Linked DNA regions of Haloferax marinisediminis. Each later gene encodes a partner of the first gene's protein in a complex. Links are inferred from orthologs where the notes say so. Each region holds a gene or a part of one and is shown on either strand. Other genes may lie near its edges. The genes, in order: GJR98_RS04655 and GJR98_RS00220.

Region 1 (11,424 bases):
GTCCAGTCGGGCGTACGAGAGACCCGAGCAGTCTGCGTTCGTCCCCTCCGTGAGCGCGGCGAACTCGTCGAACACTGCCGCCGCGTCGACCGGCGATTCGGGGAGCAGTCCGGGCGCGACTCGTGCGGCGACGTCGGCGACGATGTCGAGGTCGCACCGGGCGTCAGCGGGTGGGTCGGTGGCTGCACGGACACGCGAAACCGTCCGTTCCATGTTCATCGTCGTCCCGTCAGTCTCGCCCCACGTCGCGGCCGGGAGTACAACGTCCGCGAGTTCGACGGTGTCGGTCCGGAACGCGTCCTGCACGACGAGGAACGCGTCGTCCAGACGTTCGCGGACGTGGTCGGCCGCTGGCATCCCAGCGACTGGATTCGTCGCCACTGTCCAGACGACCGACGGCGAGGAGTCGAGGATGCCGACGGGTCCGGGTCCCGAGTCGTCCGGGAGTGCGGAGACGGGAATGTCCCACGCGTCTGCCACCACCTGTCGGTGGTCGGGATGGTCGAAGGGGCGATGGCCCGGCCACGTTCCCTTCGACGAACAGACGCGCGTGCCCATCGAGTTCGCCTGCCCGGTGAGAGAGAACGGGCCTGTCCCCGGCCCGAGATTTCCGGACGCGAGACAGAGGTCGATGAGTGCGCCTGCCGTCGCCGTGCCGCGGACGCTCTGGTTGACGCCCATGCCCCAGTAGACGAGCGTCGAGTCGGTCAGTGCATCGGCGAGTAACTCGACAGTTTCGAGCGAGACGCCTGCGTCGGCCGCGGCGTCGTCGACCGTTGGGAGCGTCTCGACTACTGCGTCGAATCCGGTCGTGTGGGCGTCGACGAACGACTCGTCGATTCGGTCGGTCGTGACGAGGTGCGCGAGGATGGCGCGCGCGAGTTCGAAATCAGCACCCGGTTCGACTGAGACGTGTTCGTCCCCGGCGGCGGCCGTCTTCGTCTCGACGGGGTCGACCACGATGAGTCGGCCGTCGGCAGCAGACTGGCGAATCCACCGGAACAACACGGGGTGTGCGACCGCGGGATTCGCCCCCCAGACGAGGTGCGTCTCGGCTTCGGGGATGTCTTCGTAGGTTGGTGGCGGTGCGTCGCTCCCGAACGCCCGGTAGTACGCGGTGACGGCACTCGCCATACACAGCGTCGTGTTCGCGTCGTAGTGACGAGTCCCGATTCCGGCGCGGGCGAGCTTTCCGAGGAGGTACGCCGCTTCGTTCGTCTGTTGCCCGCTGCCGAGTATCGCGACGTCGTCTGGGGTAGTCGCCATCGCGGAGGTGATGGCCTCGCCGACCCGCGACAGCGCATCCGGCCACGAAGTTGGGACGAGTTCGCCACCGTCTCTGACGAGTGGCTGGGTGAGTCGCTCACCAGTCGGATGCACAGTCTCTCGGATGCCACGGCGACACGCCGCCCCGTGAGTCACTGGGTTCGCTGGGTCACCACGGGCCGCTTCGAGACCGTGGCCGTGCTCGTGAGCGGTTTCGACGAGACCACAGCCGACCGCACAGCGCATACACGTAGACGAGACGGGGTTTCTCACCTGTTTCGACACCTCATCACCTGTGAGTCTGTGGGAAACCAGCGGTAAAAACACCGAGTGTCGAGGCGCGAACGCCGACTCGACCCCGTCGTTTCGTCAGCTTCCCAGCGCAATCGTGGATAGAGAGTGCTGGTAACCCCCAACACGCGGTGACGCGCAGTCCGACGCTCTTATGCGTCTCGCCCGGCAATCCTTCGCGGATGAGTGAACGGGCGCTCGAGGTTGTCGAATTTCTGCTGACGGCCCACCTTTACACCGACGACCGAACGCTTGACGAGAACGACCTTCCCCCGCGGTATCGGCGTGTCTTCTGGGCAGACGCCGCCGATGACGACGATTCGTCGACGGGCGGCATCGAGCGACCGCTCGTGGTAACCGACACGATTGCGCGGAAGGCGACAGGAGTCGAACACCCTTGGGACGCGATTTCGGACCTCATGTTCACCCAACGTGAGGACTTCTCTGGCCGCCTCTCGCTGACGCAACCCGAGATGGCGCTGGAGTGGTTCGTCAAACGTGCCGACCACGACCAGTTGGTGACGAACCCGACGATTGCGAAGTCGGTCGAAGACCGCGACGACGTGGACGTGACACACGCTGAGGCACGAGACCACACGCGACCGATCCACGCCGACCGCGTGTGGATAGACAGCCTCCTCGACGAGTACTTCGACGACGAGGAAGACGCAGAGATGCTCGACCTCGTGCAGGTCCGCGCACCCGAGGAAATCGAGATGACGCTCGAAGACCTCGTGCTCACGACCGACCAGGAAGGCGAGATTCACAAGCTCATGAAGGCCATCGAACACCGCGAGTACCTCGCGCAGATTGGCCTCCGTGAGATTGGGAAGATTCTCTTCGTCGGTCCGCCGGGAACCGGGAAGACGACCGTCACCCGTGCCCTCGCACACGAACTCGGACTCCCCTTCGTCGAGGTCAAACTCTCGATGATTACGAGTCAGTACCTCGGTGAGACGGCCAAGAACGTCGAGAAGACGTTCGAAGTCGCCAAGCGACTCTCGCCGTGTATCCTCTTCATCGACGAGTTCGACTCGGTCGCCAAGACCCGGCGGTCGGACGAACACGCCGCGCTCAAGCGCGCCGTCAACACACTCTTGAAGAGCATCGACGACATCTCGCTGATTCGCGACGAGGTCATCCTCATCGGGGCGACGAACCACCCCGACCAGCTCGACTCCGCTGCGTGGCGGCGCTTCGACGAAATCGTCAACTTCCCCAAACCGGACCGTGGCATGCGCGCGGACATCCTGCGCGTCATCACGAACCGGATGAAAATCGACGAGTTCGACCCCGAGGCCATCGCCGACGTGACGGAAGGGCTCACCGGTTCTGACCTCCGACTCGTGCTTCGTGAGGCCGTCCTCGAAGCCCTCACCGAAGAGCGGATGGAACTCACACAGGACGACCTGCTCGAAGCAGTCGCCGACTTCGAAGAGCGTGACAACCTGAAGAACCTCGACATGATGTCGGACTCGTCGGAACTCGTCGCCGGGTCAGGCGATGGACACGACCACAGTCACGACGATCACGACCACGACCACGACCACGCCGACGAACACGAAGGCGAGACGCAGAAGGACGCCGGCGCAGCGCAGTAATCTCGACCACCTACTTTCTACCCCCGTCGTTGGCAGTCAGTCGGACCGATTCAGCCGACGCGCTCCAGGTAGTTGACCGGGAGACAGAAGACGAGTAACTCGCCACCGCGGTCCACCCACCCTTAAGCCCCGCCGTCTCTGACTTCTCACCAATGCGTGTGACCCTCCTCGGGACGGGCGATACGACCGGCACGCCGACTGTCGGGTGCGACTGCGACACCTGTCGCGAGGCCCGCGAGCGCGGCATCGAGCGGACGCGTTTCTCGGTCCACGTCTACAACGAGCGAACAGACGAATCGCTCCTCGTGGACTTCAGTCCCGACTTCCGCCACCAGTTTCTCACACAGGAGACGCCGCTTCCCGACGCGGCCCTGGTTACCCACATCCATTTCGACCATTTAGACGGCCTCGGCAACGTCTACCGCCTGCTCGACCACCTCGACGTGCACGCGACAGACGAAGTCGACCCGCTGACCGACGAGAGCGTCGCGGACACGATTCGCTCGAAGTTCGACTACTTAGACCGTATCGACGTTCACGACCAGACGCCCCTCGAATCGTTCCGCACTTGCGGGTTCGACGTGACGTTCGTCCCCGTCGTCCACCCGCCGCTTCTGTGCTACGGCGTCGCCATCGAAGACCCCGAAACGGGTGCAAAACTCTCTATCTCCGGCGATTCGACCTATGCGATTCCCGAGGAGTCGCGGGCGGTCCTCGCCGACCCCGACCTTCTCCTCGCGGAGGCAATCGTCCCCGCGTCGCTGTGTGAGTATCACCCTGCCGGCGGCGACGACTTCGACGAGAACGGCGTCCCGCGAACGTTCGGCACGAAGCACATGACCAGAGAAGGAGCGATTTCGCTCGGCGAAGACCTGAACGCCGACGTGACCCGCCTCGTCCACGTCGCCCACTACTACCCGCCGGACGAGGCGTTCGAAGAGCCGTTGGCGACTGACGGTGAAGTGTACGAGTTGTAGGTCACGTGTTGGGTGCAGTGCGGCGAACGAGGGAGAACCAGAGACGGTCCGAACACCGAGAGAGTCAGTCTCTCGTGAGTAGATTTTTGCGCTCAGCGCGACGAGAGAGGGCATGTTCTTCCCCTCGACATCGCTCGGTACAGTCCGTCTCTGGCTTCTCACGGCACCGACGAGGGACAGCACATGAGCCTCCGAACGATTGCTGGCGACACGGCGTTCAGATATCTCATGGTGGCGGGCATCCTCGTCGGCCTGCTCAACCTCGTCATCGGCTACGTCGAGACGGGGAAAACAGACATCGTCGGGTTCGTCGGGTTCGTCGTCCTCGTCGCAATCGTCGGTGCATTGCTCGTCACTTACTGGGGTTCCGTCGAGCAACGTGCCGACGCAGAGTGAGTCCCCGATAGTCTACGAAAAGCGGTCGAGACCCGACTGTCTTCGAGCGACGCCGTGCGGGTCTGCGACCCACCCAGTTCGAGACGCTCGGAGTCCTTCTCGGTCGAATGCTGGCGCATCTGCCGGCGTGAATCCGCCGCACGTGCTTCCGCACTCAGACCCCGGGTCGACGACGCGGCCGAAGTGTTCGCAGACTGGTCGGCCATCGGAATCGACGCTGGCGTGGGCGCACCCCGGAAGGTCGTATCGCCGCCAGCCCTTTCCGTAGGCGCGTTCTGCGAGTCGGAGGCGAGCGGTTCGTTTGTCGGCAGGAGAGACGAGTGCGACGTCAGTGTGGAGCGATTCGTACTCGACGGGTTCGACACCGATTGCGTCGGCGGCGAGTGTGTCGGCCTCGCGGACGACTTCTCGCTCGCCCGTCTCGGGGTCGAAGCGCCAGACGCCAACCTCCTCTGGGATACGGTTCAGGTGCGCGCCCGTGACGTAACTCTCCGTGGCGAGGACGACTTCGTCGAAGAGCGAGAGACTCACGTCGAGACGGAGTTGCCGCAAGAGGTCGCCGGGTTCGCCGAGGTCCGGTTTGTTCTCGATGCCGACGAGGCGAGAGAACCACTCGTCTGGGTAGCGGGTCGCACGGCGGACGTACTCTCGGCCGCGGCGACGTTCTGATTCGAGGAAGCCAGCCTCGACGGCACGGTCTGTCGCGCGTCGGGCACGGGCAGGGTGACAGTCGAACGCGTCGCGCCAGAAGACTGCACGGCCGACGCCGACATCGCTCTCGATGGCCGTCGCGGGGATGTCGCGTGCAGAGATGCGCGTTCGGTCGTCGAATTCGGGGCCGGGGACGACGGCACAGATATCGATGATTCGACTCCCCGGCGAGGCGACGGACGCGCCGAGTTGGCGGGCGGGAAGCCAGTCTGTCGTCTGTTCGAGGTGGGCACAGAGTGCCAGTTCGAAGGCGAACTCCGACGGCGACGAGACCGGTGCGGGCACGATACGAACTGAGAGTGCGACGGTGAAAAATCTCGCTCTCGGGGCGGAACAGTCGTTGGAATCAGAGATTCAGTCCACCCGTACCTATTTGAACGAAGACGAATCAATTCCGAGTAATGTCCGGGCAGGACGACGCAGACAGGCGGTTAGGGCGACGGACCTACCTCGGCGTGGCAGCGAGTGCAGGACTCGCGGGTCTCGCAGGGTGCAGTTCTGGGAGTACGGCCACCGCAGCGCGCGGCCCACCGAAGGTACCAGAGTCGAAACTCGACGAGGGCGGGTGGGAACAGGTCGACGAACAGACTCGTGACCCAGCGTTCGAGCAGTCGTTCGGGCCAGTGAGCGTCTCGGCGGCGTTTCGGACGCTCGTCTTCGAAGACATCGAACTGGCGACCGAGTTGAAAGAGAAGACGCTCGGACAGGCCGAAGGCCAGTTCTCGATGTTCTTCGCCACGCGCGTGACGCTCGACCCGAGTCTGGCGACGCTCCCTGACGCAGCACGGGGACCAGTGGTCGAACAGGTCGAAACACAAGCGCGCGAACAGTTCGAATCGCAGTTGGAGTCTGCCGGCCTCACAGACATCGAACAGGCGTCGTCGGGGTCGCTGACCGTCGAGACGGGCGAAACTGCGCGAGTGACCAACTACAGCGCCGCGTTCCCGTTCGAAGGCATCACGTTCCCACTGACCGAGGAGAAACAGCTAGAAATCGACGGGAAGAAACTCGGCGTGAGCGGCCTCCTGGCCGTGTGGGAACACGACGGCTCGATTCTCATCGCAGGTGGTGCACACCCCGGCGAGAACCTCGATTTGGGCGTGACCAAAGAGCCCACCTCGGCCATCGAGGTGTCGGTCGATATCGACCTCGGACTCACCCCAGACGCCTACCGCGAGGAGCTTCGGTCGCTCGTCACGGCAGTCGAGTGAGGCTCCTGTCGGAGCACGACCAGAAGTGACAGACGGTGTGGGCACTCCGAGTCCCACGACGGTGGACTGGCCGCTGAATCGGTCCACGCTGTGTGTGACCGCCCGACGTAGCCACAGCGCCAGTGCTCCGAGAACAGCACCTTTATCAGTCGTTCGGGGCCAAGTTTACCCAAGATTACTCTCAGGAGGTCAATGGTGACGAAAAATCCACAGCAACCGGAGGTGAACATCGGACTCGTCGGTCACGTCGACCACGGAAAGACGACGCTCGTCCAGGCGTTGTCTGGGTCGTGGACGGACCAACACTCCGAGGAGATGAAGCGCGGTATCTCCATCCGCCTCGGCTACGCCGACGCGACGTTCCGAAAGATTCCCGGTGCCGATGCACCGGAGTGCTACACAGTCGAAGAAGAGACCGAAGACGGCGACGAAACTGAGGTCCTGCGTACCGTCTCGTTCGTCGACGCGCCCGGTCACGAGACGCTCATGGCGACGATGCTCTCTGGAGCGGCCATCATGGACGGCGCCGTTCTTCTCGTCAGCGCCACCGAAGATGTCCCCCAGGCGCAGACGGCAGAGCACCTGATGGCGCTCGATATCATCGGTATCGAGAACATCGTCATCGCGCAGAACAAGGTCGACCTCGTCGACCGCGAACGGGCGGTCGACAACTACGAACAGATCAAGGAGTTCGTGAAGGGAACGGTCGCCGAAGACGCACCGATCGTCCCCATCAGCGCCCAGCAAGAGGTCAACCTCGACGTTCTCATCGAGGCAATCGAGGAGAACATCCCGACCCCGGACCGCGACGAGACCGAAGACAGCCGAATGTTCGTCGCACGCAGCTTCGACATCAACCGCCCGGGGACGACCTGGGAGGGTCTCATGGGCGGCGTCATCGGCGGCAGCGTCGTCGCCGGGAAACTCGAAGAGGGCGACGAACTCGAACTCCGTCCCGGCCGCGAAGTCGACGAAGAAGGCCAGACCGAGTGGCGCTCCATCACGACCGAGATTCGGTCGCTGCAAGCGGGCGGCAACATGGTCGACGAAGTCCAGCCCGGTGGTCTCTGTGGTGTCGGAACCGGCCTCGACCCGAGTGTCACGAAAGGTGACGCGCTCGCAGGACAGGTCGCCGGCAAGCCCGGCACGCTCCCACCGACGCGCGAGGAGTTCACGATGGACGTGGACCTGCTCGACCGCGTCGTCGGCAGCGAAGACGACAGCGTCGACGAGATTTCGACTGGCGAACCGCTGATGCTCACCGTCGGCACCGCGACCACCGTCGGTGCGGTGACGAGTGCGCGCAGCGGCGAGGCAGAAGTTAAGCTCAAGCGCCCAGTCTGTGCGGCAGAGGGTGCGAAGATAGCAATCAACCGTCGTGTTGGCGCTCGCTGGCGCCTCATCGGTATCGGGACGCTCAAGTGACGTGACCGCCACCGTAGTCGTTATGGACACGAACGCACTCATGATGCCGGTCGAACTCGACGTTCGCGTGTTCGACGAACTCGACCGGTTACTCGCGGCCGACGCGGACCTCGTCGTCCCCACGGCCGTCCTCGACGAGCTGGAGAAGCTCTCGACGGGCGGCGGGACCGAGGCCATCGCCGCGAGCGTGGGTGTGGACCTAGCGACTCGGTGCCGTGCGGTCGAAACCGAGGAATCGTACGCCGACGACGCAATCGTCGAACTCGCCGAATCGGGCGAGACGGACTACGTCGTCACGAACGACAAGCCCCTCCGTGACAGGGTGCTCGAATGCGGGATTCCCGTCATCGGCATCCGGGGGCACGCCACACTGGCGGTCACGGAACCTTAACGAAACTATGTACAAACGGGTACGACTCAAAGACACAGTCGAAGTCCCGCCACGCCACCTGGGCGATGTGACGCCCGAGCGGGTCAAGCGACTGTTGCAGGACAAACTGGAAGGACGGATGGACGAAGACGTTGGAAGCGTCGTGAGCGTCGTGAACGTCCACGACATCGGTGAGGGCACCGTGTTGCCCAACCGCCCCGGCGTCTACTACGAAGCCGAGTTCGACGCGATCACCTACGACCCAGACATGCAGGAGGTCGTCGACGGGATCGTGGTCGAAGTCGTCGAGTTCGGTGCCTTCGTCGGCATCGGACCGGTCGACGGACTGCTCCACGTCTCGCAGATTTCCGACGAATACCTCGCCTACGACGGCGAGAACCAGCAGCTCGCGTCGACCGAGTCCAACCAGACGCTCGCCGTGGACGACGAGGTCCGCGCCCGCATCGTCACGAAGAGTATCGACGAGCGCAACCCGCGCGACTCGAAGATTGGCCTCACCGCGAAACAGCCGGGGCTCGGCAAGCACGGCTGGCTCGAGAAGAAGCGCCAGCAGAGCGAGGCCTCGGCGGAGGGTAACTGATGGCGAAGAAGCGCCTCGCCTGCCGAGAGTGTCACTTCGTCAACGAACCCGACAAACAGACGTGTGAGAACTGCGGGTCGAGCAGTCTCACCGAAGACTGGGCGGGCTACGTCGTCATCACCCACCCCGAACAGAGCGAAATCGCCACGGAGATGAAAGTCACCGAACCCGGCGGTTACGCCCTCAAGGTCCGCTGAGAATGCTCACCCTGCCGACGGCGCTCCGCGCAGCGTTCAAAGAGCCGTTCGGCCCCGTCTACACGGACGCCGAGGCACTCCTCGCAGACGCATCGAGCGAGGAGACGAACGCACCACTCGTCGCCGTCGGCGACGTCGTCACCTTCTACCTCCGTCGCGCCGAGCGACCGCCGGACGTCGCAGTCGTCGACGGCAAGACCAAGCGAGAGGCCGTCAGCGACGAGATTCGTCGCGCGGTCGAGACGGGTCGCCTCGTCGAGGTCACCAACGAACCGGGCACGATTTCGCGTGACCTCGTCGCGGCACTCGTCGACGCACTCGCCGCAGACGGACCGACGACCCTCCTCGTCGACGGCGAAGAGGACCTCGCGACGCTTCCTGCGGTTCTCGCCGCACCACTCGGGTCGACTGTCGTGTACGGCCAACCAGACGAGGGAATGGTCCGCATCACCGTCGACGAGGCGGCCAAGACGGAGATGCGCGACCTGCTCTTCCAATTCGACGGCGATACCGAGACGGTTCTTGCCCCTATCGAGGCCTGACTAGCGGACTCTCCTCTCCCTTCGAAATCCTTTTACTTGCTTCGCGGGCAATTACGGGTAACTAACCATGGAAATCGAAATCATCTCCGAGGAGGAGAACCCCATGTTGCACCGCTCGGACGTTCGCTTCGAGATCGTCCACGAGGAAGCGACGCCCTCCCGTCTGTCGGTTCGCGACTCTCTCGCGGCCAAGCTGAACAAGGACTCTGACGAAGTCGTCGTCCACGAACTCGACACGAAGTTCGGCATGCGCAAGACCGCTGGCTACGCGAAGGTCTACGAGAGCCCCGAGTTCGCCCGCGACGTCGAACAGGAACACATGCTCGAACGCAACAAGATTACCGACGCCGAAGTCGAGGCCGAAGAGGCCTAAACTCGGCTTCGAATCGCCGTTTTCAACCGACTCTCGATGCGCATTCTCGGAATCGAAGGTACTGCTTGGGCCGCGAGCGCAGCGGTTTTCGAGACGGACGACCCCGACGCCCTCCGCGTGGGGACCGACCGAACACCGGACCCCTCTGCAGACCACATCTTCATCGAATCGAACCCCTACCAGCCGGACAGCGGCGGCATCCACCCGCGCGAGGCGGCCGAACACATGGGCAGTGCCATCCCCGAAGTGGTCGAAGTCGCGCTCGGCCACGCCGCCGAGCGACACGACGGTGACGGCCCTGTCGTCGACGCTGTAGCGTTCTCTCGCGGGCCGGGGCTCGGTCCGTGTCTCCGTATCGTCGGCACTGCGGCCCGGTCTGTGGCCCAGACGCTCGACGTCCCACTCGTCGGCGTCAACCACATGGTCGCTCACCTCGAAATCGGGCGCTACCAGTCTGGGTTCGAGTCACCCGTCTGTCTGAACGCCTCGGGCGCGAACGCGCACCTGCTCGGCTACCACAACGGCCGGTACCGCGTCCTCGGCGAGACGATGGACACCGGCGTGGGCAACGCTATCGACAAGTTCACCCGCCACGTCGGGTGGAAACACCCCGGCGGCCCGAAAGTCGAAGCGGCTGCCAAAGACGGCGAGTACGTCGATTTACCGTACGTCGTCAAGGGGATGGACTTCTCGTTCTCGGGCATCATGAGCGCCGCGAAGGACGAAGCGGACGCCGGCACACCCGTCGAAGACATCTCCGCCGGGTTGCAAGAGACCATCTTCGGCATGCTCACGGAAGTCGCCGAACGCGCGCTCTCGCTCACGGGGACGGACGAACTCGTTCTCGGCGGCGGCGTCGGGAACAACGCTCGCCTTCGCGAGATGCTCGCCGAGATGTGCGACCAGCGCGGCGCGAAATTCCACGCACCCGAACCGCGGTTCCTCGGTGACAACGCCGGGATGATTGCCCTCTGCGGCGCGCGGATGTTCGCCGCGGGCGACACGCTCCCAGTCGAAGACTCCGCCGTCGACCCGAACTTCCGCCCCGACCAGGTCGACGTGACGTGGCGCGGCACCGACGAATCCGTCGCTCGTGCCTACACAGACGACGGTGAGATTCGTGGGGCTGAAGCGACAGTCGACATCGGCGCCGACGACGTCGTGAAGCGCCGTGTCCCGAAGACGTACCGACACCCGGAACTCGACGACAAACTCCGCAGAGAGCGGACGAAGGCCGAAGCACGGTTGGTGAGTGACGCCCGCCGCGCCGGCGTTCGGACGCCCATCATCCACGACATCGACCCCGTCGAAGGTGTCATCACCTTCCAGAAAGTCGGCGACGCAGACCTCGCAGAACGACTCGAACCAGAGGCGGTTCGCATCGTCGGCGAGTACCTCGCGCGAATCCACGAGGCGGGCATGGTCCACGGCGACCCGACGACTCGGAACGTCCGCGTCGGGAC
Region 2 (11,250 bases), 860 kb from region 1 along the record:
TCTCGCGATCGCGATGGTCGGTATCATCGTCATCACGCAACGTGACTTCGGAGAGATGCTCGACGCCGAGTCCCGTGCACAGCGGACGGGTGACGTCATCCGAGAGGACGCACAACCGCTCCAGAACATCAAGGACGAACTTGGTGAACCGCTCTCTGATAATGCTCCACTGCGAGTGTTCTTCCTGCCAGTCATCGCGCTCGTTTCCGTCGTCATCGGCGGCGCGGCGATGATGGGCTACGCACCCGGCCGAACGCCCGTCGAGATGGTCAGTAACACCGACGTTGCGACGGCGCTCGTCTGGGGGTCGTTTGCCATGGTTACGATGGCCGTCGTCGTCGGATTGAGCGAGGACATTATGTCGCTCGGTCAGTCGATGGAGACGATTCTCGACGGGTTCGGGACGATGCTCCCAGCAGTCAGTATCCTCGTGCTGGCGTGGTCTATCGGTGCCGTTGCGAGTGCGTTGGGAACCGGGGCGTACGTCACGCAGTATGCGGAGGGCGTCGTCTCGCCCATGATGGTTCCCGTCGTCGTCTTCGTCACCTCGGCGTTCATCTCGTTCGCTATCGGGACGTCGTGGGGGACGATGTCCATCATGACGCCGATCGTCATCCCATTGGCGTGGGCGATTGGTGGGAACGACCCGAGCTTCATCGCTGTCGCCATCGGTGCGATGTTTAGTGGAGCAATCTTCGGCGACAACTGTTCGCCAATCTCGGACACCACCGTCCTCGCGTCGACGTTCGCGGGGTCGGACCACATCGACCACGTCCGGACACAGATGTACTACGCGTTCACCGTCCTCCTCGCCACCATCGTGGTGTACTTCCTGTACGGTGCAACGAACCTCAGTCCGCTCGTGTTGCTTCCAGTCGGGATTCTCACGCTCGTCGGCCTGGTCTACGGGTTCTCCGAACTGGACGCTCGGCGGAAGAACCTCTCGGCGAAACCGACTTCGTCGAACGCATCCACGAGAAACGTGAGCAGCGACGACTAACACCTCTTTTCGCACACGTTTCTCCGTCCGCACTCGCAGCCCACTCGACCACTCGCGAGAGACGAGACGGGGTTCTGTCCCGAGTCTGTGGTTACACGACGAGGCCGGCGTCCAGGAGGAAGATGAGAACTGAGAGTATCGGGACGCTCAGGAGCGTCGTCGCGAAGACGGCGGCGGAGACGAACTCACCGAGATTGACTGTCGACCCGCTCGTGTCTCCGAACTCGCCGACGAGGATGAGCGGCGTCACCGCAGCGGGCATCGCAGATTCGAGGACGAACGTCCGCGCGACGACGGGGTCACCGAACCCAGCGACGAGGACGATTCCAACGGCGATTGCAGGGGCGACGACCATCTTCAGGCCCGCGACGAGTCCGACCTCTCTGAGCGTGGACCCGAGGTCTGCACCTGCGAGTTGAATGCCGAGGATGAGGAGCATGATTGGAATCGACGAGTCGCCGACGAGTTTGAGCGTCTGCATCGCGGCGATGTCAGTCGGCGGAACGACACCGAGCCACCGGACGACGAGTGCAGCGACGACGGCGTACACGAGCGGGATACGGAGCACCCGCCCGAGTCCGACGCGCCAACTCGGTGTGTCGTCGCTACCGCCGGACGACCCCCGACTAGCGATATAGACGCCGAGCGTGTAGATGAGCACGCCCTGCACTGCGAGGTAGACGACGGCGGTCGACCGACCCGTGTCGCCGAAGGCGAACGAGGAGACGGGGATGCCGTAGTTCCCGGAGTTCGGGAAGGCAGAGACGAGAACGAGCGCACCGAGGAGCGGTTCTGAGAGGCCGGCGAGTCGAGCGAGGCCCCCAGCGACGAGAATCATCACCACGTGGTAGACGACGACACCGGCCGTGAGCGTCGCCAACGTCGCGCCGGCGAGTTCGGTCGTCGCGAGGCTATAGAACACGAGCGCAGGCGCGAGAACGTACACCGTCACGGTGTTGAGTGGGTCCGGGTCGATGTCGCGGGTCCGCCCCAAGACGAACCCCACCGCACCGATAGCGAGGATTGGCAACAGGGCTGTGACAAAGATAGACAGAAGCGACATGCGCGTGCCGACGGATGTAACGCTCACCAACGTTTCGCTTCTGCCGCGAAAAGAACGGAGACCACAGCTCCCTGCGCCTCGCTGGCGCGGGGGCGTTGGCGTCGATTAGGCGCCGACGCCGTCGTTTTCGAGGAGACGCCACGCACCGTCGCCAGCAGATTCGACGACGTTGCGTCGCTCCATCTCCGCGATGACTTCCTGCATCCGGTCGGGTTGGGCAATCTCCATCTCGATACGGTCGACGTCGTGGAACTCTGCGAGGTAGTGACGAATGTCGTCCAACTCGAACGTCTCTTCGTCGGCTTTCGACATGACACCAGAGATGAGGTCGATCATGTCCTCGATGAAGTTCCACGGGTAGACGACCCACGCCCACTCTTCGAGACGCTCGCCGACGTAGTCGGGTTCGAACTCACTCGTCTGGAGCAGTTGGAGCGTCGCGGTACGGACTTCGCCCGCGTTTCGGTCGGTCACGTACTCGTAGGCGTGTTTGATAGACCCGCCGGTGTCGGCGATGTCGTCGATGATGAGTACGTCTTTGCCTTCGACGCTTCCCTCTGGCATTGGGTAGCGTACTTCTGGTTCGTTCGACTTCTGGGCAGTACCGACGTAGTGTTCCATCTTGAGACTCGTCAGGTCGTCGAGCCCAACGAAGTCGCAGATACAGCGCCCCGCAAACCAACCGCCGCGTGCCAGCGCGACGATGACTTCGGGTTCGAACTCGGACGACTTGACTTCGTCCGAGACGTCACGACAGAGTCCGTAGATGTACTCCCAGTTTGTGATGGTGCACTTAAATTCGTCGGGGAGATCGCCCATATCTTCTGTTCACCGTCCATATTGCAGTGCCTAACGCCCTTTAATCTGTACGTCTCGTTCCGACCGTGGGTGACAGTCACAATGTGCGGAAAAGCCCAATTAAGAGACCATTAACCCCGGATTCGTGATTTCAGGCATACACTAACACATGCTAACAATGCACATAGTTATGTCGGGTGAAGGTGTACCCGATTTCGTAGGTGAGCTAAACATGCACACGTGTGGTAACTGTGGTGAGTTCGTGTCCCGTGACTTCGTTCGCGTCTTCGGCAACGATATGGACGAAGTCGTCGGTTGTCCATCCTGTATGAACATGCGAGAGGTGATGCAGGGGAACGGTGCGGCCGCGCAGTCGAGCCGTGTCCGTTGGACTCGCGCGTAACCCAAGACGTCCAACTATCCGGTCCCCGAACAGCTCTCTTTGTCCTCCATTTTCGCCCGCTGACCCACGGGTTTGATACAGTGTCGTGCAGTGCGCACTTCCATGGACCGACGCCGCGCCCTCCTCGTCGACGCGTTTACGACCGAACCACTGTCCGGTAACGTCGCCGGTGTCGTCCCCGACGCCGACGGACTGGACGCGGAACAGATGCGCGCAGTCGCAGCCGAACTCGGTGCGAGCGAGACGGCGTTCGTCTGCTCGTCGGGCAGTGCAGACCGCCGAATCCGCTACTTCACGCCGACTCAGGAGATTGACCTCTGTGGTCACGCGACGATTGCAGCGCACGCCCATCTCGCCGCCGAGCGCGCCATCGAACCGGGAACTCACACGCTCGAAACGAACGTGGGGACACTCGATATCGAGATCGGAGAACTCGGTGAGGTCTGGATGACACAGGACGCACCGACGATACAACAGCTCGACGTCGACTACGACCGAATCGCGGAAATGCTCGGTGTCGACGTCGCTGCACTCCGTGACGTGGGCGCCGACTTACCCATCGCCCTCGCATCGACGGGGCTTCCGTTCGTGGTTGTTCCGGTGAACTTCCTCGAACACCTCTCTGCCGCGACTCCCGACTTCGATGCCATCGACGAGTTCGCCGCAGAATACGACGCCGCGGGCATCTACGCGTTCACGTTCGATACCATCGACGGTGACTCGACGCTCCACGCCCGCTGTTTCGCACCGGGTGTCGGCATCCCCGAAGACCCCGCCACTGGCACTGCGAGTGGTGCGTGCGGTGCGTACCTCCGACAGATGGGTGCGTTCGATTCGGTTCCTGACGAACTTCGGTTCGAACAGGGCCACTTCGTCGACCGACCGAGTCTCGTCCGCGTCACCGTCGACGAGCGGATTCAGGTCGGTGGCCGGGCGGTGCAGTCGCTCGATGGTGAACTCGCCGTCCCCGAATTCGAAGCGGACGACATCATCGAGGCCTGACACCCTCACTCGGTGCGGGCCGCGATACTCGTTCTCCCGATGCCCGACGCCTCGACCAGTCTCCGACGACTTAGCCGATGTACCGCAGGTCGTCGTCGCTCGGAATGCTCTGTTGTTGTTGCTGTTGCATCTCCTGAATCTTCGCGGCGACTTCTTTCATCTCTTCTGCCCGGTCTTCGAGGGCTTCGAAGTCGACGCTGAAGTCGAGGAGCTCTTGGAGGACTTCGATGACGACCTGTGCGCTCTGTGGGTCGACGAGATAGCCACTCGTCTCGCCCATCAGACACGCTGCAGTGAACCCACGCCGGCCGCCGAGTCCGAGGAGGAGGCCGGAGACGCCGACGATGCCGCCAGCGGGTTCGCCGTCGCGGAACTCGACGCCGACGTCTTCGAGTTCTTCCACCTGTGACTCATTGGTGACGGCACCGAGGACCGACGGTTCGTCGACGAGTTCGCCGGTGGGGACGCCGCCCAGTGCGAACAGTCGGTCTGCACCGAACTCCTCGGCGATGTCGAGGAAGGTGTCTGTGAGGTGGTAGTGACCCTCGTTCGACTGCGCCTGGTGGTCGCCGGTGAGCAAGAGCAAGTCTGGACCCTCGCCCGGCGTCTCGACGGCGTGCACTTCTGCGTGCGTCAACTCGGCGACGCCCGATTCGAGCGTCACCTGTGGCGGGAACACGTCGGCGTAGATTCGACGGACCAGCGTGGCCTCTTCGAACTCTTCGAGCAGGTGCTCGACGGCGAGCTTCCCGACGTTTCCGACACCCGGAAGCCCCTCGATGAGGACGGGGTCGGAGAGGTCAACCTCTGCGACAGCCTCGATTTCGATGTCGTCCATGCACGTAGTGCCGAACGCGCCGGTTAAGAGGGCGTCGGTAGCCGAACGCTCTCAGCTACTCCTCGGCACGCCGACGCTTGCGCGCACGGCGGTAGTCGCCGTACGTGTCGTCGGGGTTGTACGGTGCGGGCGCGCTGTTCTCTGTGGGTGCGCCACACTCTGGACACGTAGAAGAAAGTGTGTACACCGGGCGGTTGTGGCGGTCGTGCCACGCGCTACACACCCGGATGTCAGATTTCATTACTCGTCGTCGCCGCTTCGTTCGCGGTGGTACGATGCAGTGCCTCCGGCCGCTTCGATGGCTTCGCGGGCACGGGCGACACTCGCGTCGAGTTCCGATTCGGCGGTCTTGTAGTCGGGTGCCTTCACCTTGATGCGGTATTCGGGCGCACCGACGTACGTGACCGTCAGTTCGATTTCGTCGCTGACTTCACCGTCGCCTTCGGCGGCCTTCAGGGCCTCCTTGACGTCGTCGACGCCGGTGCCTGCTGGCGAGCGGAGGTCGACGTAGCCGGTGACGTTGACGTACGGCACCGAGACGTTCTGTCGTGCGGTGTCGACGATGACTTCGATTTCGTCGTCGTCGAGGTCGACGTCTTCGAGTGCTTCGGTGCCGTGGATCGCGGCCTGCTCGAAGCTGTCGTAGAGTGTCTCGAACTCGGCGAGCAGCGCGTTCGCAACTGCGCCGTACTGCTCGTCGGAGATGTCCTCGCCGAATGCGAGGGCCATCCACTTGTCAGCCTTCTGCTCGTTCTTCCACTCCTGAATCTTCTCTTTGCGCTGGTGCTCGTTGACGTCCTTGATAGAGAGGTCGATCTGCTGCGAACTCTCGTTGACGTCGAGCACCTTGGCGACGACGGTCTGTCCCTCGCGGACGTGGTCGCGGACGTTCTTGATCCATCCGCTGGCGACTTCGCTGATGTGGCAAAGCCCACGCTTGTCTTCGTACTCTTCGAGGTCGACGAAGACACCGAAGTCCGTAATTTCGTCTACCTTTCCGACGACGAGTTCGCCGGAGTCAGGCCATCCGCTGTACTTCATGAGGAGTCCTCCGGGACGTTACGCCTCAAGTTCGTCGCTGTCGCGACGCTCGACCGTCTCGACGACCTCGCCGTGGAACTCGGCGTTGCCACCGGTCGGGGTCGCGAGGGTCGTGCCACAGACGGCACAGTTGACGACCGAGGAGGCCTTTCCGAAGACGATCTGTTCGTTCTCACAGTCACTGCAAGCGACTTTGTAGAAATTTCCTGCCATGTGTTTACTCCTGGAATTCGAGACGGCCTGCTCGCCAGCCCTTGCGCATGTGGGCCTTCCCGCAGTCCGAGCAGATGTACTTCAGGTGGGTCTTCTTCGTCGGCTTGTCTCCACCGGGAACCTTGGAGAACTTACCGGCGTTACCGATGGTCGCCTTTCCGCGTCGGGTCTGGCGGGCGTTCCACTTCATTCCGGTCGGACGACCCTTCCGGACTTTCTCGACTTCGTGCTCGTGGTGACCCTTACAGTTGGGGCAATACGTGTTGAAACGGCGTGGCATCTGCATAGATATCGACCTTGTGGAGGGATTTGGTGTCGCCCGTTAAAACCCGTTTGGTTCGCCGCGACGGCGAGACTCGCTCTCGAAGCCCCATGCACCGGTTGTGGCACGTGTGGACACTCCACGAGCGAGCTCGGGTCGTCCTCTCAACGCGCGAGTGCGCGCAGTGGAGAACACGGTTTGCCCGGCGCTCGCGTGCACGCCGGAAGCCGAAGCGATTAAGCAGTGACTGTGCCAATCCCGGCACATGAAGAAGCTCATCATCCACGGCGACCCCGGTATTCGGCGCGACGCCGTCATCAACTACGACGGCGAAGAGTACATCTGCTTCGCGATCGACCGCCAGGGCGACTGGCACGGTCCGGACCGCGTCCAACTGTGGTGCACCATCGGGACCGAAGACGAGCGCGAAGCGTTCGAGAAGCGCGAGTTCGTCCCTCACTGGCTCGACACCGAGGGCGTCGACGCCGAGGCTATCGAGGTCGTTCGAAAGAGCGGCCAGGCCGCCTAAGGTAGCCTCGCTTCTTCTACTTCGTAGACCACAACCGACCCAGAGCGGTGCACCGGCGTCAACCACGGGACGTCGGTGTCTATCTCTCCGTAGCGTGCGCGCTCGCCCGGCCCGACCCAGACGTACTGCACGTCGTACGATTCGATGAGATGGGCCCGCGTCGATTCGTCGCCGACGTACATGGCGTCGACGTCTCGAACCCGGTCGTAGTACGCGTCGGGTCCGCGGTAGCCGACTTCGTGTGCCCACCCCGCCACGGTTGGGACGCCCGTGAGACTCGACTCGGGATTCCCGCGCCACGCGTACATGACGTGCTCTCGTTTGTCGTCGACTGTCGCGGACCACGACGTTCCGGGTGCGGTGAGGATGGTCGGGGTGCCTTCGACATTCTCGTCGAGCCACGTTATCGCCGTCGCCTCGTCCGGGTGGTACCACTCGGCGAACGCCGTCGCGTCGAGCGTCACTTCGGGAGGTGAACCTTGCGCGTGGTCTGCGACGGCGAGGCCGGCGTAGACGGACGTGGAGGCGACGAGCAGGACGACGACGGCGACGCCGACGACTCGAATCGCGCCCGAACGGACGTGGAAGTCGACGTTCGGGAGCGACAGGTCGCTCGCGTCGGCCGCGTCGCGGACGAATCCTGCGAGAACGGGGCCCATCGCGCTCCCCCAGAGGACCCACACCTGCATGTACGTCTTGAACACCGTGTTCATCCGCCCCGGCCCGGCCTGTTCGTTCACGAAGACGAGTTCGACGAGTGCCACGAGGCCCGCGCCCGCAACGATGAGGACCGTATCGAACCGTGGGGTGTCGGCGAGTCTGAGTACGACCCATCCGACGACGACGAACGGAACGACGAGTGCGAGGGCCGCGAAAGAGTGGACGACCGCGACAGCAGTCAGCACCACGAGGCCGAGAGCGACTGGAAGAACTTGCTTCGAACCCAGTCGTTGCACATAGTGGAGCGCGAACGCACCGATGAACGCGCCGTGAACGAGGAGGAGGGGGCCGAAGCCACTCCGGTCGACTGGCCCGAGAATCTCGATCGTTCGGGTGCTTCCACCGCCCGCGACGCTACTGAGGAGGAACGGACTCGCGAGGACGACGGCGACGACGCCTGCGACGCCGACGACGGCCGCAGTTCCGACGAGCCGGGCACTCTCTTCGGCAACTGGACTCTGTTGGGTGAGTGCTCGAAGTCGCTCACGGCCGGGGAGGAGCGTCCACGGACGCGCCGGTGCGAAGACCATCCCGAGGAAGAGGACGCCGAATATCGACGGGAAACTCCACGTGTCGACGACGACTTGCAGTGCGCCGACGACGGCGGTGACGCCGACGAGCAATCGTCGTTCACGGACTGCGTCTTCGGGCGTCTGGAAGTACGCGAACGCGAGGCCAGCGGCGAGGAGCAAGAACGGCGTCCCCATCATGTGTGCGTGCAAGTCACCGTTGAGCCACGCGAACAGCGGGAACTCGTTTATCGTCCCGGGAATGATGCGACTCGCGTCCCAGTACGAGAACTCACTCGGCCTCGCGAGGAGCTGGGCGACGGTGTACCGTGAGCGTTCGGCGACGAACTGTGCGAGTTGTCGCTGGATGTCCTCGGGGAGCTCGCGAAGCAGGAAGCGACCCGCCGTGACGAGGTTACTGGCGAAGCCGACGAAGAACGCAGAGAGGATGCCACCGAGGCGTCCGTTGGAACCGGTGACGACCGAGATGCCACGCCCGAGTTCGAACGCTGCCGTGACGAGGAATCCGAAGAACCCTGCGAGTGCGAGGTTGTAGGCGAACTCCGGTTCGGTTCCCGTGAGCCACGCAAGCAGTATCGACACGAGGTGGCCACCGTAGTAGTAGCGGACCGACTCGCCCGCGAACCACATGTCTTCGGGCGGCAGGACCGAGGCGCGAGCGAGTGACTGGAGGAGACCGAAGTCGAGGAACTTCTCGCCCCCACCAGCGTGGACTGCCGGGTCGAGGGCGCGGATTCCCACGGCGAAGAAGAACGCGAGGGCGAACACTGCGGCGGCTTCGGCGACTGCCCGTGTGTCGATGTCGAGGTCGGACGCGAGGCGGACTTCACCGCGACGAAGTGCAGTCCTGTCGAGGCCACTCAGTGCCGAGGCGACGACGAAGACGCCGAGACCGACGAGGAGCGTCGCGGGACCGAACGAGACGTGCCCGAGGTAGTAGACCGGCAGGGTCACGACGACGAGCGATACGGGGAGTGTGAAACCAGCGCCGTGGCCGGGGAGGCGGCGGAACAGTCGGGCCGAGAGCGGGAGACCGACTGCCCAGAGGGCCGCGAACATCACCAGCCAACGGACAACGAGGGCGTACTCCATCTGTCGGAGGAAGGTTCGGCCGACACAATACGTGTTGTGATGGCTGGTGCGTGCGAGAGCGGTTTGCTTTTTACCCCGTTCGAAGAATGGACGTGCATGTCGCAGTCTATCGGGGTCGTAGTTCCTGCCTATCGGCCGAACCCCGATCGTCTGATTCCGTACGTTCACGCCCTCGTCGAGGAGATCGACCCCGAGGTGGTCCGTGTCGAACTCGACGCACCGGATTCAGAGACCCTCGACGCACTCGATGTGCTCCCAGCGGTCGCTGTCGTGAACCCCGTCGATGCGCGCCGCGGGAAGGGCGCGGCCATCACCGCGGGGTTCGAAGCACTCGACACCGATATCCTCGCGTTCGCAGACGCCGATGGGAGCACCCCGGCCGAGTCGATGGCGAGGGTCGTCGACGCAGTCCTCGAAGGTGCTGACCTCGCAGTCGGGTCACGACGACACCCGAAGGCGACGGTTGCGTCCCACCAGACCGTCGCGCGTCGCTACCTCGGTGACGGATTCGCGTGGTTGGCGCGCCACCTCACCGACGTTCCGTTGTACGACTATCAGTGCGGTGCGAAGGCTCTCACCGCGTCCGCGTGGGCGGACGTGCGAACACACCTGTACGAACCGGGCTTCGCGTGGGATATCGAACTCATCGCCGTCTCGGGCGCGTTCAACCATCGTATCGCGGAAGTCCCGGTGGTCTGGGAGGACCAACCGAATTCGACCGTCTCGCCGATAGACACGAGTCTCAAGATGGCTCGTGGCCTCGCTCGCTCGCGTCACCGTGCGCGGACGATTCGAGAGGACAGAATCCACGAGTTCATCGCCGCCCGAAACGACCAGCGAACCCTCGTCGAGGAGTCCTCGGTAGAGGTCACGGATGACTGACCGTCTCTCTGCCCTCCTGTCTGGCGCCCGGTTCGGCAAGTTCGCGTCGGTGGGTGCCGTCGGCGCGGTGTTCGACCTCACCGTGAGCAGTTTGCTCATCCTCTTTTTCGGCGTCGTCGGCGAGGTGGCCAAACTCGTTGGCGCCGAAGTCGCAATCGTCGTGATGTTCATCATCAACGACCGCTGGACGTTCGCGGACGCGGGGTCTGACCACCTCACTGCGAAGGTTCGGCGATTCGTGAAGTCGAACTTCGTCAGGAGCGGTGGCCTCGTCGTGCAGGTGGTCGTCGTCCGACTCCTCAGAGAGGTTCCACTGACGATTCCCGTCGCTGGTGTGGACCTCTGGCAACTCATCCCGCTCCCCATCGCAATCGGCGCGTCGATGTTCTTGAACTACGTCGCTGAGAGCCTGTTCACGTGGCGGATTGGGGGAGGTTCGAGTCACCGTGACTCACGGTGAAAATTGCCACACAGCTAGCGAAACAGAAGCCTTAACAGTGAACGTCGCATTTGTTGATTCAGCGGGATGGGATAGCCAGGAGATTCCGCCGGGCTCATAACCCGGAGATCGGTAGTTCAAATCTACCTCCCGCTATGTTTTTGCCGACCTCAACTCCTGAACGCCGAGTCTCGTCTCGGCGTGACCCACTGAGGTCGGCCTCCTAGCTCAGTAGGTTTGAACCGGGGAGCAGCGCGAAGCGTTGCGAGTGAGGTACCCGCAAGCGAAGTGAACCGATAGGTACGTGACGCGCTGTCCCACGAGGTTCACATCCATCTCTCAGGACCTGTTGAAATGAACTAATTTTGATAGTTTGTCGAAGCCATGCTGAATAGAAGGCGCGAGTCGGTCACCAGCGATTGTCGCTTTCGAGCCGAT

The links.
Region 2: the proteins of GJR98_RS04655 (region 1) and GJR98_RS00220 are in contact, whole or in part, in a crystal structure (PDB 3CW2), measured with the Saccharolobus solfataricus proteins. The link is inferred for Haloferax marinisediminis from one-to-one orthologs. Residues at the interface, in WP_009988771.1 of Saccharolobus solfataricus: Asp222, Lys225, Pro226, Gly227, Thr228, Gln229, Phe230, Asn231, Leu233, Lys234, Gly235, Leu259, Phe273, Thr274, Lys275, Tyr300, Leu301, Asp302, Pro303, Ser304, Leu305, Lys307; in WP_009989173.1 of Saccharolobus solfataricus: Val185, Arg186, Thr187, Asn188, Glu189, Pro190, Leu191, Gly192, Val193, Glu194, Ile196, Lys197, Ile200, Ser201, Leu204, Ile217, Lys218, Ile219, Tyr220, Thr221, Ile222, Gly223, Ala224, Pro225, Tyr227.

The regions. Positions count from the first base shown.
Region 1 is NZ_WKJP01000001.1:892,977-904,400, reverse strand. Bases 5,783-8,761 are described here. They hold GJR98_RS04655 (translation initiation factor IF-2 subunit gamma), read left to right. Parts: upstream 5,783-6,645; coding sequence 6,646-7,878; downstream 7,879-8,761. Other genes in these bases: GJR98_RS04645 (DNA-directed RNA polymerase), read left to right, coding at 8,277-8,761; GJR98_RS04650 (DUF188 domain-containing protein), read left to right, coding at 7,901-8,269; GJR98_RS04660 (DUF6517 family protein), read left to right, coding at 5,783-6,453. Outside these bases: assimilatory nitrate reductase NasA, read right to left, coding at 1-1,551; GJR98_RS04680 (ATP-binding protein), read left to right, coding at 1,740-3,158; GJR98_RS04675 (MBL fold metallo-hydrolase), read left to right, coding at 3,311-4,135; GJR98_RS04670 (hypothetical protein), read left to right, coding at 4,319-4,531; GJR98_RS04665 (DUF5787 family protein), read right to left, coding at 4,544-5,527; more of GJR98_RS04660, read left to right, coding at 5,644-5,782; more of GJR98_RS04645, read left to right, coding at 8,762-8,849; transcription elongation factor subunit Spt4, read left to right, coding at 8,849-9,046; GJR98_RS04635 (GTP-dependent dephospho-CoA kinase family protein), read left to right, coding at 9,049-9,588; GJR98_RS04630 (30S ribosomal protein S24e), read left to right, coding at 9,656-9,961; GJR98_RS04625 (bifunctional N(6)-L-threonylcarbamoyladenine synthase/serine/threonine protein kinase), read left to right, coding at 9,998-11,424. UniProt on the Methanocaldococcus jannaschii protein: eIF-2 functions in the early steps of protein synthesis by forming a ternary complex with GTP and initiator tRNA.
Region 2 is NZ_WKJP01000001.1:33,415-44,664, reverse strand. Bases 4,246-7,050 are described here. They hold GJR98_RS00220 (translation initiation factor IF-2 subunit alpha), read right to left. Parts: upstream 6,146-7,050; coding sequence 5,345-6,145; downstream 4,246-5,344. Other genes in these bases: GJR98_RS00205 (HAH_0734 family protein), read left to right, coding at 6,886-7,050; GJR98_RS00210 (50S ribosomal protein L44e), read right to left, coding at 6,363-6,644; GJR98_RS00215 (30S ribosomal protein S27e), read right to left, coding at 6,164-6,358; GJR98_RS00225 (RNA-protein complex protein Nop10), read right to left, coding at 5,160-5,345; GJR98_RS00230 (proteasome assembly chaperone family protein), read right to left, coding at 4,337-5,104. Also shown: GJR98_RS00250 (Na+/H+ antiporter NhaC family protein), read left to right, coding at 1-1,000; GJR98_RS00245 (AEC family transporter), read right to left, coding at 1,092-2,063; GJR98_RS00240 (phosphoribosyltransferase), read right to left, coding at 2,169-2,882; GJR98_RS17380 (DUF7563 family protein), read left to right, coding at 3,094-3,264; more of GJR98_RS00235, read left to right, coding at 3,367-4,245; more of GJR98_RS00205, read left to right, coding at 7,051-7,149; GJR98_RS00200 (DUF2298 domain-containing protein), read right to left, coding at 7,146-9,491; GJR98_RS00195 (glycosyltransferase), read left to right, coding at 9,588-10,373; GJR98_RS00190 (GtrA family protein), read left to right, coding at 10,366-10,833. UniProt on the Methanocaldococcus jannaschii protein: eIF-2 functions in the early steps of protein synthesis by forming a ternary complex with GTP and initiator tRNA.